DNA from 3 places in the Solibacillus sp. GQ1 genome. Region 2 is predicted to be linked to each of the others. Evidence: riboswitches for the same ligand, from Rfam matches in the RefSeq annotation. Region 2 holds a riboswitch; each other region holds the start of a gene.
The links. A riboswitch is a leader RNA that binds a small molecule or an ion and turns the genes downstream of it on or off. The one in region 2 is predicted to bind thiamine pyrophosphate.

Region 1 (5,513 bases), on a different contig from region 2:
TAATCTGTACAGCGACAGCCTTTATGATTTTAATTACAGGTATGTACAATGTTGCGCCAAGTGCAGGCGAGGCCATCGTATCGAACATTCCAGGTGCTAACCCTGAAATTTATACACAGTCGGCAATGAGTACACTGATCTCTCCGACATTCGGTCAGTACTTTATGACAATTTCATTATTCCTGTTCTGTTTTACTACGTTAATTACGTACTTCTACAAAATGGATACAAACATTGCCTTCATTAAAGAAACGCTTAATATCGGCAAAGCAGGGAAAATCATTACGCATGCTGCCCGCCTCGGACTTTTAGGCATGGTTATTTTCGGCGCAGTGAATTCGGCTACCCTTATTTGGGCGATTACTGATTTAGGAGTAGGTTTGCTCGGCTGGGTGAACGTCATTACGATCGTGCTGCTTTCGAAAACCGCTTTAACCGCACTGAAAGATTACGATACGCAAAAACGCTTGGGGCTTAACCCAACGTTCAACCCGCTAGTGTTAGGGATTAAAAATGCGGATTTCTGGGAAGACCTCGAAGCAAGATCTTCGATACCAAATACCGTTCCTTCAAAAGGAAAAACGGTCGTAGCGAAGAAAGTCCAAGAACGTCTGCAACCAGTGCCGAATCCGTTTTCTGAATAAGTGATAGGCTGACCATCGCTCGTTGTTTCGGTTGTGGTCAGCTTTTTTATTTATTATTTACTTCATATATGGTTCAATTATAGAACAAATGTTCCAATTAAGAGGTGAAGTTTATGAACATCGAATGGCTGCATATCCGCATCCTGATTACGTGCTCGATTGTGGGCTTTGCCAAACGTGAAGCATTGGCCGCAAGCTATCCGACAGAGGCAATTGATGAACTGGAACAGCACGGCTATATTGCCCGGACGCGCTATGGCCATTATTACAATACGAAGCTTGCCGCGCAGTATTTAAGAAAGTTTATTACAACGTATAGCCCGCGCTTGAAGGTTGCGGAAATGGTGGAACTGTTGGAGCATGCACCCGAATATATCGTCGTCGATATTGAAACGACGGGTGGCTCTGCTGCTAGAGGTGATAAAATCGTGGAGATTGCTGCACTAAAAATTCGCAACGGAGAAACGGTGGACCTTTTTCACCGCTTTGTGAATCCGGAAAAACTGATTAAAAATTCGCATATTCACGGGATTACTAATGAACGGGTGAAAGGTGAGCAAACGATCTCCCCTGTCATTCACGCCTTTAAAGATTTTTTAGGTGATTTGCCGATTGTCAGTCACCATATCGGGTTTGACTGGTACAGCTTCCTCGCACTCGAGTTTTTCCGAAATGGCATTCGTCCAACGAATCCGGCAGCCTGTACGGTACTGCTTGCGCGCAAATATTTGGACAGTCCGAGAAATAATTTAAATGTCATTGCCGAAACGTATAACATCCCGCTTCTTAACCATCATACAGCCGATGCGGATGCGATTTGTGCCAATGAAATACTGCAGCTTATTTTGAAGAAAGCGACTGCACAGTAGGAGACGGTTCTATCGGTTCTATTTGTGCGATCGCTTTTTTGTTTTGTGATTTTATTAGAATAGTTAGGGCGGTTATTAGAAAATGTCGGCGGGGTATAAGAACATCGGTGTCCTTTAATTGAAGATGTCGGCTGTTTATTAGAACAACTCACTGATTTATTGGCATCGCACTTTTATTGGAACATTTTTTTGTTTATTAGAACGATGCAGGTCGTTATTAGAAGCGTTTGAATGCCTCCTGATTTATTTGAAACTATTTCCATCCAATCGACGTAGAATAGAACAATGGAGGTGTACGGATGAGAAACTTATCTTCATATATGATGCTTACTGGGATATTGATCACTGCCCTATGCGGGAACTGGATCATCCTTAATTATGATGAGGTCGTGATTTATCCGAAAGCTTCTTATCTTACTTTCGGAATCGGGTTAGTACTGGTAGGATGCACTTTTGTAATGAATCAAATCTTCAGTTACCGGGAACAGGAAAAAGCACATACAAAAGATAAACGGCATGCTCTAAACGAATGGCTTACTGCTAATCAGCCAGTTAATAAATGGTTGAGTGGACTTGTTGTTCTACCGCTTGTGATCGCACCGTTTTATAACTGGACGCTGTTTTTTACGATGCTGGAATGGTATTTATTTTCGGGGCTTGTAATAGCCGGTATTATTTACATGTTGAATGGTGACAGAGTAGAAGACAATAAGGACTGGGAGTATAAAGGGAAGACAAAAATGATGCTTGATCTGATCGATTACCGCAAACATCCCTTTAATATTTCGCTTATTATCTACATCCTGGTCATTGTCAGTTTTGTGTTAAGCAAGAGGTTGGATATTCCGCTCTATATGGAAACAGGGGGCAACTCGCGCTACGTTACTTCTTTGCCAACGATTTCGTTTTTAATGTCTTCCTTAATGGTCGTGAGTACGTTTATTTATATTATCAGTCATGGGAATTTCTTTGGTTTTCGTAAAGCTGAGTTAAGTTATGAAAGAGTCATGTTCGTCCACTTTACAGAAATTATTGTATGTGGTGCCACCCTGTTTATTTTAATTTTCACATTAATCAATGCGTTGTATGTGTATTTTTAAATGGATGGCTACTAACGACATAGGCACACACTGGTAAATTATTGCATATTTTAACTACAATAAAAAAGAGGTGAACTATTGAACCCGAATCAAGATTATACATCAGTGCAATCCCAGTTTACATTCGACCTTAATAAAAACCCGTTATTCGTTAAAGACCAGCAAAATTTTATTAATGTAATGGGCGGCAACCAGTTAAATACGCTTGATAATATATCGCTGCTTGATATATATCTTAGCGCCAATAATGTGATTGAACCGCACTATCACCAAAATGCGGCGGAACTTGTTTACTGTATTACAGGGAGTGCGATTGTTTCGATTTTGAATCCGTTTACGAAACAGCTGATGCATTTTCCGATTAGCCCCGGTCAAGTAGCGAACGTTCCTCAAGGGTGGTGGCATTACGAAGTCGCTACGCAAAACAACACGCATCTGCTTGCCATTTTTAATGCTCCGACACCGGAAGTCATTTTAGGTTCCGACCTCCTTAAGCTGACACCAGCAAATATTATGGCCCATACGTATGGCATGAACGAAAATTTATGGCAGCAGGCAATTGCTCCTGTCAGACCGAATACTTTCATCGGTCCGCCAAACCCTTGGCAACATGCCCAACCCGGTAATTATGGCGGCGGGTATGAGCAGTAGTTTTTCTCGGTCAAAGGAATCAAATTTAGAAAATGCATTTGCATAATGAAACGGCCGTGTTATGATAATTGTGAAATTAACCCAATATTGGAAGCAGATGATCTGCTCATAAAACTACTAGGGGCGCCTTTTGGCTGAGAAGTACCCTTTGCACCTGATCTAGGTAATACTAGCGTAGGAAAGTAGTGTCGATCCCCTATTTTTATTTTTGTATAGGCTACGATACCACTTTCTTAATTGAAAGTGGTTTTTTTTGTTGCAAAAATTATTATAAAGGATGGTAGAAATGAATAAAACGAGAAAACTTACATATTCCGCGATTATCGCAGCGATTACGACGATTCTCAGCAGTTTGGTGTATATCCCATTAGGTTTTGCAAAAATTTTTCCGATTCAGCACTTTGCCAATGTCGTATCGGCGGTACTGCTCGGTCCATGGTATGCGGTATTACAGGCGTTTCTTACATCGACGTTAAGAAATTTGATGGGGACAGGCAGTATCTTTGCCTATCCGGGGAGTATGATTGGCGCACTTCTCGCTGCATTTTTGTTTGCGAAAACGAAGAAGTTGGCGTTTGCAGCGGTAGGTGAAGTGATTGGGACAGGGTTGCTCGGTGCGTTGGCTACTTATCCGATTGCGATTTTATTTTTAGGTCAGGAAGCGGCACTGTTCGGTTTTGTCCCGGCATTTATGATGAGTTCGTTTGCGGGTGCGCTTTTAGGCTATGGCTTGCTGAAGATTATGGTGAGAAATCGGGCATTTGGCGGGATGCTTTATCAGAATGTTGGGTGAAGAGCTGGCGTTGAACGCAAGGGATTTATTATTAGAAGACTTTAAAATATATTAGAATATGAAGCGCCGGGTATCGAGTCATGGCACCCGGCACATTTTATTAAGCTAAATTGATCTGCCATGACACGCCGTAACGGTCATTTAACCAGCCGAATTTCTTACTGAAACCGTAATCACCGATTGGCATTAACGGATGTCCGCCATCAAGCAGTTTTTCATAAAGATGATTGATTTCTTCTTCTGTATCACATGTAATAAAAATAGAAAATGACGGTGTGAAGCCAAACTCATGTTTTAAATTACTGTCAATGCACATAAATTCCTGACTTTTTATCGAAAAAGTTGCTTGCATAACTTTCCCTTCATCTCCGCCTTCATTTGCTCCATAGCGGACAATACTCGTAATTTCTGCGTCCTCGATAACGGATGTGTAGAAGTTCATTGCTTCTTCTGCAACGCCGCCTTGAAACATTAAAAATGGTTTTGCGCTTTTCATTGTACCCTTCCCCTTCTGAATTCAAATTTACACCACTTCAATTTAGCCTATTTTACCATTTTTCGCGAACTTTTCTCCCTATAAGTTAGAGGCATCTCCTAACTAGACGGTGCCTTTGATTTAATATTTAAATTTCGCGATGAGCTGTTGTTCCGAAGATGCGGCTACTTCTTCTGGAACCGTATAAAGATATAGTAGAACAATTCAACCTTTTATTAGAAAATCTTCCCCGAAAATTCAATCACCGGATGGTCATAACCCCCACCTTGTGTTTCATTATACGTCCTAACCTTGATAGCTCACTTTTCCGGTCTCAACTAATTCCTTCAGACCCATGAACATTAAATTCCAGCCATGTTCTGTGCCATCTCGCATTTCATCTAGAGCTTTTACGATGTCTGCATCTGTCCATTGCTCTTCATTTTCAACATGGATCAGTTGAGTGAACGTCATTTCACTGCCTTGTCCCAACTCTTTCAGCTCCACTGTGATTGTATCTTCCAGTTCGCTGAATTGCGGCATTTTAAAAGTGAACACGATTTTTTCAGGCGAATTGATTTCAACATACTTCCCGATCGCCCGGTAGTCTACACCTTGCCGGTGGTCTACAATTTCCCAACTGCCCCCTACTTTTGGGTCATTTTGTGCAACCTTGTTCGTCCCTTCCAATGTAAAGAACCACTTTTTCATCATTACAGGATTCAACCATGCGTCAAACACTTTTTCAGGCTTTACATTAAATTCTCTTTTCATTGTTAATGTAGTCGTTGAGGTATTGTTCATTCAAATTCTCCTTTTAGTTACTTTAGTTTATTAATAACCTATTCACAGGAACTTTTAAAACAATTGCTCCAATAAAAAAGTCTCCTGCGAGATTATTCTCACAGAAGACTTGCTTCATCAATTATTCTCCGAAAACGATATGCCACTCGGCGCGGCCTGCTAAAAATTCCTCAGCTA
Region 2 (5,513 bases):
ATCATCTCTGCCCATTTAAATGCTCCTTTCAATATTGGTTCCTTCTTAATATGGCTTTACAACTTTTTTTCATTACAAAAATTGAGGAAGCCTGAAAAAAGCATAAAACCTCCTATCCTGAGCACATTAAGCCAGTAGGAGGTGATGAAATGAGCAAAAACAGTAAAGAAACGATGAATACGCGAACACATAATCCTTTTTCTACCTATAAAGAATTACACCGAAATACAACAAGTCACAACCGGAATCCTGAAGATAATACAGCGGAATTTGCCGAAGAGTTCGATTCGAAATTAAAAAATAAAAATAATAAAACAAACCATGATAAAAACCAGCAATCCAATAAAAAGTAACGGATAAAGAAAAATGAAAAAGCCTCGCTACATAGAATGTACAAGGCTTTTTCTTATATAGCTGGGCAATAGGTAATGCTAGCCCATATAAACACTTTCACATGTTCCTGCTATAGGCTCATAGAAACAATGCTGTTTAAATTGACCTGTAAATGGTTGATCGTACCAAGTAGGAGGACATGGGCCGGATGGGTTAAAATACCAAAGTGCATATTTCGCCGGATGGTCTCGCCAATAGTCCAGCGTCTGTCTTGCTAATCTTCTTTCAGTCTCTCTAGCCCTCTGATAAAACATGTTTCCTTTTTGTACCGCCTCAAAAGAATAGTTATTGCCCTGTACTTGGAAAATAACCTGCTCGATTGTTCTCACATCATTAAAATCCAGGCATGAAGCAACAGCTCGGTTCACAATTACATTTCCGACATACAGCATCCCTTGTTTTCCTTCACCTTCAGCCTCAGCCCGCATCATTCGTGCCATCAAATCCACATCGGAATCCCGGTATTTTACTCTTGGCATTTTTTCACCTCACAACTATAGTATGAAACAGTCAACCTGGTTGCGCATATGAATGAATGAAAATGTATAATATTGTTTTTTGTCATGGTTACTTATATATTTCTAACCTATCTTTCCGCATTAATACGGTATATAGTTCATAAATTAGTACATAGGAAAAGGAGGACGGACAATTCAAATTCATGTAGTACAACCGGGAGAATCATTGTGGGCAATCGCACAGGCTTATGGAACAACGGTGCAGAGTTTAGTGGAAGCCAACCAAATTCCGGAGCCGGCCCGGTTAGTGGTCGGGCAAGCATTGGTCGTTCCATTGAAAGGGCAGTATTATATTGTACAGCCAGGGGATAGTTTATGGTCAATTGGTCAACGTTTTCAGGTGAATTATTTAACGCTCGCACAAGCAAATGGCTTGAATCCAGATGCGTTGCTGATGATTGGCACCTCATTGTATATACCGGAACCAACTAAAAGGTCCGCAGAAATTTTGGCATATGTAGAACCAAGAGGCGATGAAATAAGTGATACGCTGCTCGACCAAGTTCGGGAGGCAAGTCCTTATTTAACGTATTTAGCTATTTTCAGTTTTGAAGCAAGACGGGATGGTTCATTAAAAGCGCCTACAATTAACCCATTACCGGAAATTGCTGAACAAAATAATACAGGAATAGCAATGGCAATCACTAATCTCGAGGATTATCAGTTTAGTGCTGAGCTAGCACGTGATATTTTCCAAAGTGTTGCTGTTCAAAATTTACTGCTGGACAATATCATTGCTGAAGCAAAGCGTATCGGAAATATTTCGGATATTCATTTTGATTTTGAACGGATTGCACGCGATCAGCGGGAAGCTTATAATAATTTCCTCCGAAGAGCTGTCGAGCGTATGCATGCGGAAGGATATACCGTTTCTACCGCATTGGCTCCAAAAACGAGAGCCGATCAGCCAGGGGAATGGTTTATGGGCCATGACTATAAGGCGCACGGCGAAATAGTGGATTTTGTTATGCTGATGACATATGAGTGGGGCTATTCTGCTGGACCTCCAATGGCCGTTTCTCCGCTGCCTCAAGTCGAACAAGTAGTACAATATGCATTAACAGAAATTCCTGCAAATAAAATTTTACTTGGGCAAAATTTGTATGGTTACGATTGGACATTACCTTTTGTACAAGGAGGAGATTACGCAGAAGCGATAAGCCCGCAACGTGCAATTGAAGTGGCCAAACGCTACAACGCAGCAATCCAATTTGACTATACAGCACAGGCACCCTACTTTAACTATTATGATGAGCAAGGGCGTTCACATATTGTCTGGTTTGAAGATGCGCGTTCGATTCAGGCGAAGTTCGATTTAGTAAAGCGATTAAATTTGCGCGGAGTCGGCTATTGGAAGCTCGGTCTGCCATTCCCGCAAAATTGGCAGCTCATCGGGGCTAATTTTAATGTAGTGAAGAAATAGCAAAAGGAAAGAAAGTCAGATGAAAAAACATCTGACTTTTTGATTGTCATCTAAATTAAGAAGGAGATTTTATTGAAGCTGATGAAGTATTAGTAGTAGCTGAATAAAAGGGGGATTATAGATGGGGAATATTCCGAAAATTTTACAAAACTTACGTATCCCAGTAATCGGGGCACCATTGTTTATTATTAGCAATCCGAAATTGGTCATTGAACAATGTAAGGCAGGAATAGTCGGGTCAATGCCTGCGTTAAATGCAAGACCGGCAAGCCAGTTGGATGAATGGTTAGCTGAAATTACAGAGGAGTTGGCCAGCTATAATGCCAAAAATCCGGATCGGCCGGCAGCGCCATTTGCCATTAATCAGATTGTCCATAAAACAAATGACCGGCTGGAACAGGATATGGAGCTCTGTGTGAAATATAAAGTTCCGATTATTATTACTTCACTTGGGGCACGTGAAGAAGTATTTGAGGCAGCACATCGTTATGGAGGCATCGTTTTCCATGATGTCATTAACAATCATTTTGCAAAAAAAGCGATTCAAAAAGGTGCAGACGGCATCATTGCTGTAGCAACAGGCGCAGGTGGCCATGCAGGTCAGCAAAGCCCATTTGCGCTCGTACAGGAAATCCGTGAATGGTTTGACGGTCCATTAGCTTTATCAGGATCAATCGCACGAGGACATTCGGTATTGGCTGCACAGGCGATGGGGGCTGATTTTGGCTATATCGGTTCACCATTCATCGCGACCGAAGAAGCGTTTGCTCGTCAAGAATATAAACAGATGATTGTTGATAGTACTGCAGAAGATATTGTATACAGCAATTTATTTACAGGAATCCACGGGAATTATTTGAAAGGTTCTATCATGAACGCGGGGATGGACCCGAGTAATTTAAAAGAAAGTGATCCTTCAGCAATGAACTTTAACGATAATACCGCAAAAGCCTGGAAAGATATTTGGGGCAGCGGGCAAGGAATTGGCGCGATTAAAGAGATTACTTCCACAAAACAATATGTCGATAAATTGGCCGAGGAATATGCTCAGGCTTATCAGGAACTGACTGGTAAAAGATCTGCAGTAACCCATCTACAATAGATGTCAGCGCATCATTAGTAACAAAATTTTTACTAACGATGCGCTATTTTGTGAATTTGTTATTGAACTATTAATTTCGTAATTTTGTGAATTCACTTGCCCGGGTCGAATTAATTTGTTACACTCGGGGTAATTAAATGCATTTGCGGGGGGACACAGCAGTGTTGAGAAGGTTAAAACCTGACCCTTAGAACCTGGCCGTTAATACGGACGTAGGGAGCAAAGTACACGCTATACATATGTACTTACTTTGGCTCCGCGTATCCTTTACGTGGAGTCTTTCTTTTGCAAATATACAAGCATTTGATTTGCGGGGGGACACAGCAGTGTTGAGAAGGTTAAAACCTGACCCTTGGAACCTGGCCGTTAATACGGACGTAGGGAGCAATGAAAAGTGGTACTTACACTTTTTGGGGACGTCTCTCTATATTGAGGCGTCTTTTTTGTGCTTCCGCCAACAAAAAGGAGGAGTAACAATGGGATTTTGTGAAAAGGTAAGGAAAGAAACGGATTTTTATTGGGAGGCTAGCTTCTATCACCCTTTTGTACAAGGGATTGCAGATGGGAGTTTACCGCTTGAAAAGTTTAAGTTTTATATGCTGCAGGATGCATATTATTTAAAACATTATACGAAAGTTCTTGCTCTTGCAGCTGCAAAAGCGACTACGGATGACGATGTTCAATATTTTCTGCAAACAGCAAAATTTATTCATGACGCAGAGCTGGAGTTACACCGTACAACGTTTAAAGAATTAGGTGTGACAGCGGATGATTTGGAACAATTCGAACCGGCTCCAGCAGCCTATAACTATGTAAGCCATATGTATAATGCAGTGCATAACGGAGATGTAGCAGAAGCATTTGCGGCAATTTTACCGTGCCCATGGCTGTATCAGGAGATTGGGCAAAGGTTAAAAGATGCATGTCCGAATGTCCCTCTTTATGAACAGTGGATTGCATTATATGCTTCCGAGGAGATGCTTCAAAATATTGAAGTACAAAAATCGATGCTGGATCGATATGCGAAAGAACAACCTGCAAAGCTAAAAGTATTGCAGGAGCATTTTAAGAAAAGCTGCTATTACGAATGGATGTTCTGGGAGATGCCTTGGACAAAGCAAAGCTGGGAACAAGGGGTGTATATAAATGAGTCTGCAAGCAATTTATAATAAACAACCATTAGTTCATTGTATTACCAACTATGTTGTCGCAAATTTTACAGCGAATGGCTTGCTGGCGGTAGGAGCTTCACCAGTAATGGCGGATGCAATAGAAGAAGTGGGAGAAATGGCTGCCCAGGCCAATGCTTTACTTTTAAATATGGGCACTTTGAATGAACGGACAATAGAGTCGATGAAGAAAGCAGGACTTAGCGCAAACATGCATAATACTCCGGTTGTTTTTGATCCAGTAGGTGTAGGGGCAACGAAGTTTCGAGCGGAGACAGCACAACAATTGCTCGACCTTTTAAAGATTAATGTAATCCGCTGCAATATTGGAGAAATGGCGGCTCTTGCGGGAGTAAATTGGGCGTCTAAAGGTGTGGATAGTGGCAAAGGAGATATCGATGTTGCAGTGACTGCCAAAAAGTTGGCTAATAACTATCAATGTATTGTGATTGTAACAGGAGAACAAGATGTTATTACTGATGGGATAAGAGTGGGATTTGTAGAGGGTGGTCATGAAAAGGTGACAAAAATGACGGGGAGTGGCTGCTTGCTTAGTGCCTTTTGTGCAGCGGTGCTTGCGGTCAGTAAAGAACCGTTTGATGACTTACTGACACTATTGACCGAATATAAACAGGCAAGTGCCAACTCTGCTGCAGCTATAGGAACTTTCCACACAAATTTCTTGAATGAACTAGAAAATTTAGCGGAGGGACGACAATGATTACATGTACAATCGCAGGCTCGGATAGCGGTGGCGGTGCCGGGATTCAAGCCGATTTAAAAACGTTTCAGGAACTCCGTGTATTCGGTACATCAGTAATCACCGCATTAACCGCTCAAAATACTGAAGGAGTGCATGGAATTTTTCCTACAACGGCTGATTTCGTTCAAGCTCAGCTAAAGGCAGT
Region 3 (5,513 bases), on a different contig from region 2:
GAGAGGATCGGGAAAAGTCGCTGTTTTTGCGCAGTGATTTTGCGGATGAAACTGTTGATACGGAAGTCGAACTAGAATTTGAAGTACGGGGTCGCCTTTACCGTATTTGGCGGAAATTTGGTCATGACGGAGCAAGTGCAAAGCGCGAGTTTTTTGAAATTACGGATGGGGTCATTGTGCCCGCTGTGGAGAAGTTTCAAGTGAAGCTCATTCAGTCGAAAGTTGAAGAACTGATCGGCTTAACACAGTCCCAGTTCAATCAGATCGTCATGTTGCCGCAAGGAGAATTTCAAAAGCTCCTCACTTCGGAATCAAAGCATAAAGAAGAGATTTTCCGGAAAATTTTCAAAACGGAACGCTTTACGAAAATGGTGGAACTGCTTAAAGAGAAAAAGAATATTGCTGAAAAGAATTATGAACAAGCAAAGATGCAGCAGGACAATACAATTCATGAAATTCGGTCCCGACTTCCGCAAAGAGAATCGGAATTGTTTTCAACGTTGAACAATGATGTCATTAATCTGTATCAAGTAAAGAGTGCCTTGCTGACAGAACAGCAATATTATGAGGGTCAATGTACTGCTTTAAAAGGTGAATATGATGCATCGAAAAAGGAATTACAAAAGTTAGTTAAAACATTAAATGAACAAAGACTGTTAAATGAACGGATTGAAAAGTTTTTAATTCGGAAAGCGCGGCTCGAAGAATTATTGCAACAAAAAGATAAAATACAAGCGGAACAGCAGAAACTTATACTTGCCAAAAAGGCTAATCAAATAGAACCATTAGAACGTGAATATGATAAGGTGAAACGGCAGCTTGAACAAGCGGAAGTCTCCTTACAAAAAGCAAAGACTGACTATGAACGTGCACAAGAACAACTTCAGCAGGCGACAAATCATTATCAGGAGCAAAAACAGCAAGAACCATTGTTGGATAACTATACGAAATCGATTTCGCAGCTTGAGCAGCTTGTCCCGATTTATCAATCGATTAATACACAGCGGGAAAAGGTGGCAAAGCTAGCAGAAAACCAAAAAAATGCCAAGCAATTATTTGATAAGCTGCAAAACGAAGCATTCTCTTTAAAAGAAAAACAACAGCAGCAGCAAGCCATTATAAATGAGCTGGAAGATGCGACCATTACATACCATGAAACGTATGAAGCACATGCTGCATTAGCGCGGAAAATTGAAATGGTAAAAGAAGTGGCTACAATACAAATAAATGTCGAAACTTTAGCGAAACAGCTTGCTGATAAGAAACAAGTTGCTGATGAAGCACAACAGAAGCTGCAAAATATGGAGCAGCAAATACGCAGCAACCAGGCAGCCTTTCTTGCAGCATCACTACAGCACGGGGCAGCATGTCCTGTATGTGGAAGCACAGAGCACCCAGCCATTCATAACAGCGAAGCAGTTGTAATTGATGACAATGCATTGGCACAGCTGCGTCATGAAGGAGATCGGGCGATGCAAAGCTTTTACCAGGTCAATTCGAAATTTGATGTGGAAAAGGCAACATTGGAACAAAAAAGAAGTGCGCTTCAGTTACTTGACGCTGAGCTTTCACAATTACATGAGTATGAACAGCAATTGGCCGTACTGACTGCGCAGTTGACAAAGCAAAAACAGCAGCAGGCACAGCTTATCAATGAAAAGAAAACGATGGCACGGCTTTCAGAAAATAAAGAAGTGCTGCAAGGGCGCATTGAAAAAGGGCAGCAATATGTAATCGATATTGATAAACAATATGCGCAGGAAAAAGGGAAGCTTGAGCAAAGTGAGCAGTCATTATTGCCTCAGTTTTCTAGATTGGATGAAGTAACACAAGAATTGGCAAGCCAGCAGCAAAAACATCGCCATTTGAAACTTGCAATTCAAAATGCACTTGAAGCGATGCAAAAAATCCAATTGGATGAAAAATCTTGTGAAGTAAACCATCTCCATGCGAAAAATCTTGTAACAGAAAAACAGCAGGAATCTCTTTTAGCGCAAAAAGCATTTGAATCAGCATTGGAGCAGGAAGGTTTCGACTTGGAAACGTATAAGACTGCGTTACTGCCTTTAAATGTACAGCAGCAAATTCAGGATGCGGTTGAAGCGTACAAACAAAGTGTTCATACATTATCTGTTCAAATTGCTGAGGAAGAACCTTTGCTCGAAGGAAAAGAACGAGCTGATTTAACGGCATGTGAGCAACTGATTCATGAGCTGAATGAGCAGATCGAGGCACAGTACTCGAAAATGACATTGATCCAGTCCTATGTGGAGCAATGTGAGGAGACGCGCGATAAACTTGACCAATCCGCACAGCAGATTGAAAGCTATAAAGCGAAACTGATGCAAGTCGAACATGTTTATAATTTAATTCGCGGTCAAAATGATGCGAAGATTTCATTTGAGCGGTTTGTACAAATCGGCTATTTGGAAAAAGTGACGCATGCGGCAAATGAACGTTTGCGTGTCTTATCAAATGGCCAATACTTCCTGAAATCTACAGGAAGGAAAGAAGGAAATGCCCAAAGCGGACTCAGCATCGATGTATATGACAGTCATACAGGGCAAACGCGGGATGTAAAAACACTGTCCGGTGGTGAAAAATTCAATGCCTCACTTTCATTAGCTTTAGGAATGGCCGATGTTATTCAAAGTGTTCAAGGAAGTGTGCATATCGATACGATGTTTATTGATGAAGGATTCGGTACTTTGGATGAGGAAGCGTTAAGAAGAGCAATCGATATATTGATTGATCTTCAGCAAACAGGGCGCTTAATCGGCGTCATTTCCCATGTGGCCGAATTAAAAGCAGCAATGCCGGCTATTTTGCAAGTGCAAAAGCTAAAAGAAGGCTACAGTAAAACTGAGATTATTATTAAGTAAGAAAAAAACACATTTCCCTCCAGTTAAAGTGGGAAATGTGTTTTTTGCGTCAACGTTTTGGAGTTCGTCGTGAAGTTGCTGGTTGGGGTGTAGTTTTTTTGTTGTCCATCATTTTTTTTATGATTGGATACACGATTGGTCCATATTTAATTGCTGTTTTAATGAGTTTTTTTAATTTCATTAGTAAACACTCCTTAACGAATACATTTCGTATAAAAAATATACCCAAAGATGGAGCATTCATAAACATTAACGTAAAACTTTAATCGCTTGAGCTAAATTCCATATCGCCAGGATAAACGTAATAACAACTAAAAAAATAAATCCGATAAAATGCGAACTAATAAAAAAATCCTGAATGCTCAAGGTTAAAGTGTCATTCCAGGAAAGAACGGAAGTGAAAAAGTAAATCATATAAAAAATCCCTAACAGTATCGGTATGAGTTGGGTAATAAAAGCTTTTTTAGAATGTCCTTTAACGGCATCATCTTTCGTAACAATAAATATAATTAACGGTAAAATAAACGGTGCAAAATAAAAGCTCAAATAGCTCAGTGCACTTAAACCTTTCGATTGATCCATTATTTATCACTCCTTCGTATCTAGTATATGTAATTCTATTACGTTTCAAAATAATAGCTGTTGAAAGTTTTAAAAATATTCGTTACAATGAGCATGTTCAAACAATAAAAATTAGATGTACCACAAGGGGTGCCGAGAAAGTCGGCTGAGATTGTGCACGGGATTGCACTGACTCTTTGAACCTGTAAGTTAGCACTTGCGTAGGGATGTGGATAGAATCCGACTGTTCAAACGATAGTCAGGCTTTTGTCCTGATTATCGTTTTTTACTTTTTCTAAATACCTAGAAGAAGTAAAAGTTCCATTCTATCCCTCTTCACTTTTGTTACATCGGATAAAAGAAAGGGGCATTGTTATGGACAGAAAGAAATTATTGATGATGGTGGAGATAGCGATATTTGCTGCCATCGGACTTGTGTTGGATCAAGTATCATTTAAAATGTGGGCACAAGGCGGGTCAATCAGCTTTGTTATGGTGCCGATCATGTTAATGGCCATTCGTTGGGGATTAACAGCAGGACTTGCAACAGGCTTGCTGATCGGCGTGATGCAAATGATGTTCGGTGCATACATTGTACACTGGCTTCAGGCTATTTTAGATTACGGTCTTGCATTTACAGTAGTAGGGTTAGCGGCAATTGTAAGAAAGCCGTTATTAGAGGCTGCACAATCTCTCAATAAAGTGAAAATGGCATTTTATATCGTCATTGGGGCACTTATAGGTGGTGCTTTAAGATTTGTATCGCACTTGCTTGCAGGTGTCGTATTCTTTAAAGAATATGCTGGCGATGATAATGTATGGGCCTATTCAATTATCTACAACAGTACTTATATGGTACCTGCTACTATACTTACGGCAATTATCGCAGTTGTTTTATTCACATCTGCACCTCGTTTACTGCAAAAAGTAAAAACAACATAACGAATAGAAAACTCAAAGCTTGCAGTGAGGAATACTTTTCCTGCTGCAAGTTTTTTCATATTAATAGTAGAAAGTTGTACTAAATTAGTAATTAAACGGCAAATTTTAAAATCCTTGAACAATTACAACCGATTTTAAGTATGCTATAGTTAAGGATAGACATTGTTTAAGAGGAAGGAAGTTACACATGATTGTTACTACTCAAGAAGAAATCCAGGCGTTTAAAAAAATTGGACGCATTTGTGCTGAAATTCGTGAGGCGATGAAAGCTGCGACAGTACCTGGCGTGACAACGAAAGAATTAGATGAAATTGCAGGCCGTATGTTTGCGGAAGCAGGCGCGGTTTCGGGTCCTAAAGGTGAATACGATTTTCCGGGATATACATGCATTTCAGTAAATCACGAAGTTGCACATGGTATTCCAGGTAACAAGGTTATTCAGGAAGGCGATATCGTAAACATTGATGTTTCGGGCTCTTTAAACGGGTATTTTGCAGATACAGGTATTTCATTTGTTGTTGGTGAAGGTTATGAAGATAAAGAAAAACTTTGCACTGTAGCAAAATCAGCATTTGATCGTGCAATGACAAAGGTGAAAGCAGGTTCAAAATTAAATCAAATCGGTAAAGCAGTAGAGCGTGAAGCACGTGATCACGGGTTGACAGTAATTATGAACTTAACAGGTCATGGCTTAGGTAAATCATTACACGAAGAGCCAAACCATGTATTGAACTATTATGATGCTTGGGATACAACAATCATGAAAGAAGGCATGGTGTTGGCAGTAGAGCCGTTTATTTCGGCGAAGGCTGAGCATATCGTAGAATCAGGTGACGGCTGGACATTCATTACACCGGACAAATCATTAGTTGCCCAAATCGAACACTCGATTATCGTAACTAAAGACAAACCGATTATTTTAACAACATTAGAAGATTAAGTTATAAACGTGGGTGCATATATAAGTGCGCCCGCTTTTTTTTGTTCTATCAAAACAAGGCTTCAACATAAAATAATCAAACGATTCAAATAAATGACTGCAACAATTACCAATTCCATACACTTTCAAGTAAAATATACATAAATAACCGGAGTAGGGGAGGCAGCACTATTTGAAAAAGCTAAAAG

Region 1: linked by a shared signal. The riboswitch ahead of thiW (energy coupling factor transporter S component ThiW) and the one ahead of tenA (thiaminase II) in region 2 are both predicted to bind thiamine pyrophosphate.
Region 3: linked by a shared signal. The riboswitch ahead of thiT (energy-coupled thiamine transporter ThiT) and the one ahead of tenA (thiaminase II) in region 2 are both predicted to bind thiamine pyrophosphate.

What each region holds. Positions count from the first base shown of each region.
Region 1 is NZ_JCAXEX010000002.1:237,908-243,420, reverse strand. It holds gene AC6CH1_RS13595 (alanine/glycine:cation symporter family protein) at 1-644, shown strand, start outside; gene AC6CH1_RS13590 (3'-5' exonuclease) at 758-1,513, shown strand; gene AC6CH1_RS13585 (nucleotidyltransferase) at 1,813-2,613, shown strand; gene AC6CH1_RS13580 (cupin domain-containing protein) at 2,692-3,264, shown strand; TPP riboswitch at 3,374-3,462, shown strand; gene thiW (energy coupling factor transporter S component ThiW) at 3,551-4,057, shown strand; gene AC6CH1_RS13570 (VOC family protein) at 4,158-4,553, opposite strand; gene AC6CH1_RS13565 (SRPBCC family protein) at 4,839-5,336, opposite strand; gene AC6CH1_RS13560 (S-ribosylhomocysteine lyase) at 5,458-5,513, opposite strand, start outside.
Region 2 is NZ_JCAXEX010000001.1:2,182,659-2,188,171, reverse strand. It holds gene AC6CH1_RS11185 (hypothetical protein) at 1-15, opposite strand, end outside; gene AC6CH1_RS11180 (hypothetical protein) at 150-353, shown strand; gene AC6CH1_RS11175 (cell wall hydrolase) at 432-872, opposite strand; gene AC6CH1_RS11170 (glycoside hydrolase family 18 protein) at 1,078-2,334, shown strand; gene AC6CH1_RS11165 (NAD(P)H-dependent flavin oxidoreductase) at 2,456-3,436, shown strand; TPP riboswitch at 3,574-3,672, shown strand; TPP riboswitch at 3,739-3,837, shown strand; gene tenA (thiaminase II) at 3,913-4,605, shown strand; gene thiM (hydroxyethylthiazole kinase) at 4,583-5,326, shown strand; gene thiD (bifunctional hydroxymethylpyrimidine kinase/phosphomethylpyrimidine kinase) at 5,323-5,513, shown strand, end outside.
Region 3 is NZ_JCAXEX010000004.1:44,198-49,710, reverse strand. It holds gene AC6CH1_RS15625 (AAA family ATPase) at 1-2,882, shown strand, start outside; gene yxzF (small protein YxzF) at 2,932-3,063, opposite strand; gene AC6CH1_RS15615 (magnetosome magnetite crystal formation protein family) at 3,132-3,464, opposite strand; TPP riboswitch at 3,580-3,688, shown strand; gene thiT (energy-coupled thiamine transporter ThiT) at 3,819-4,385, shown strand; gene map (type I methionyl aminopeptidase) at 4,573-5,325, shown strand; gene AC6CH1_RS15600 (polyphosphate kinase 2 family protein) at 5,498-5,513, shown strand, end outside.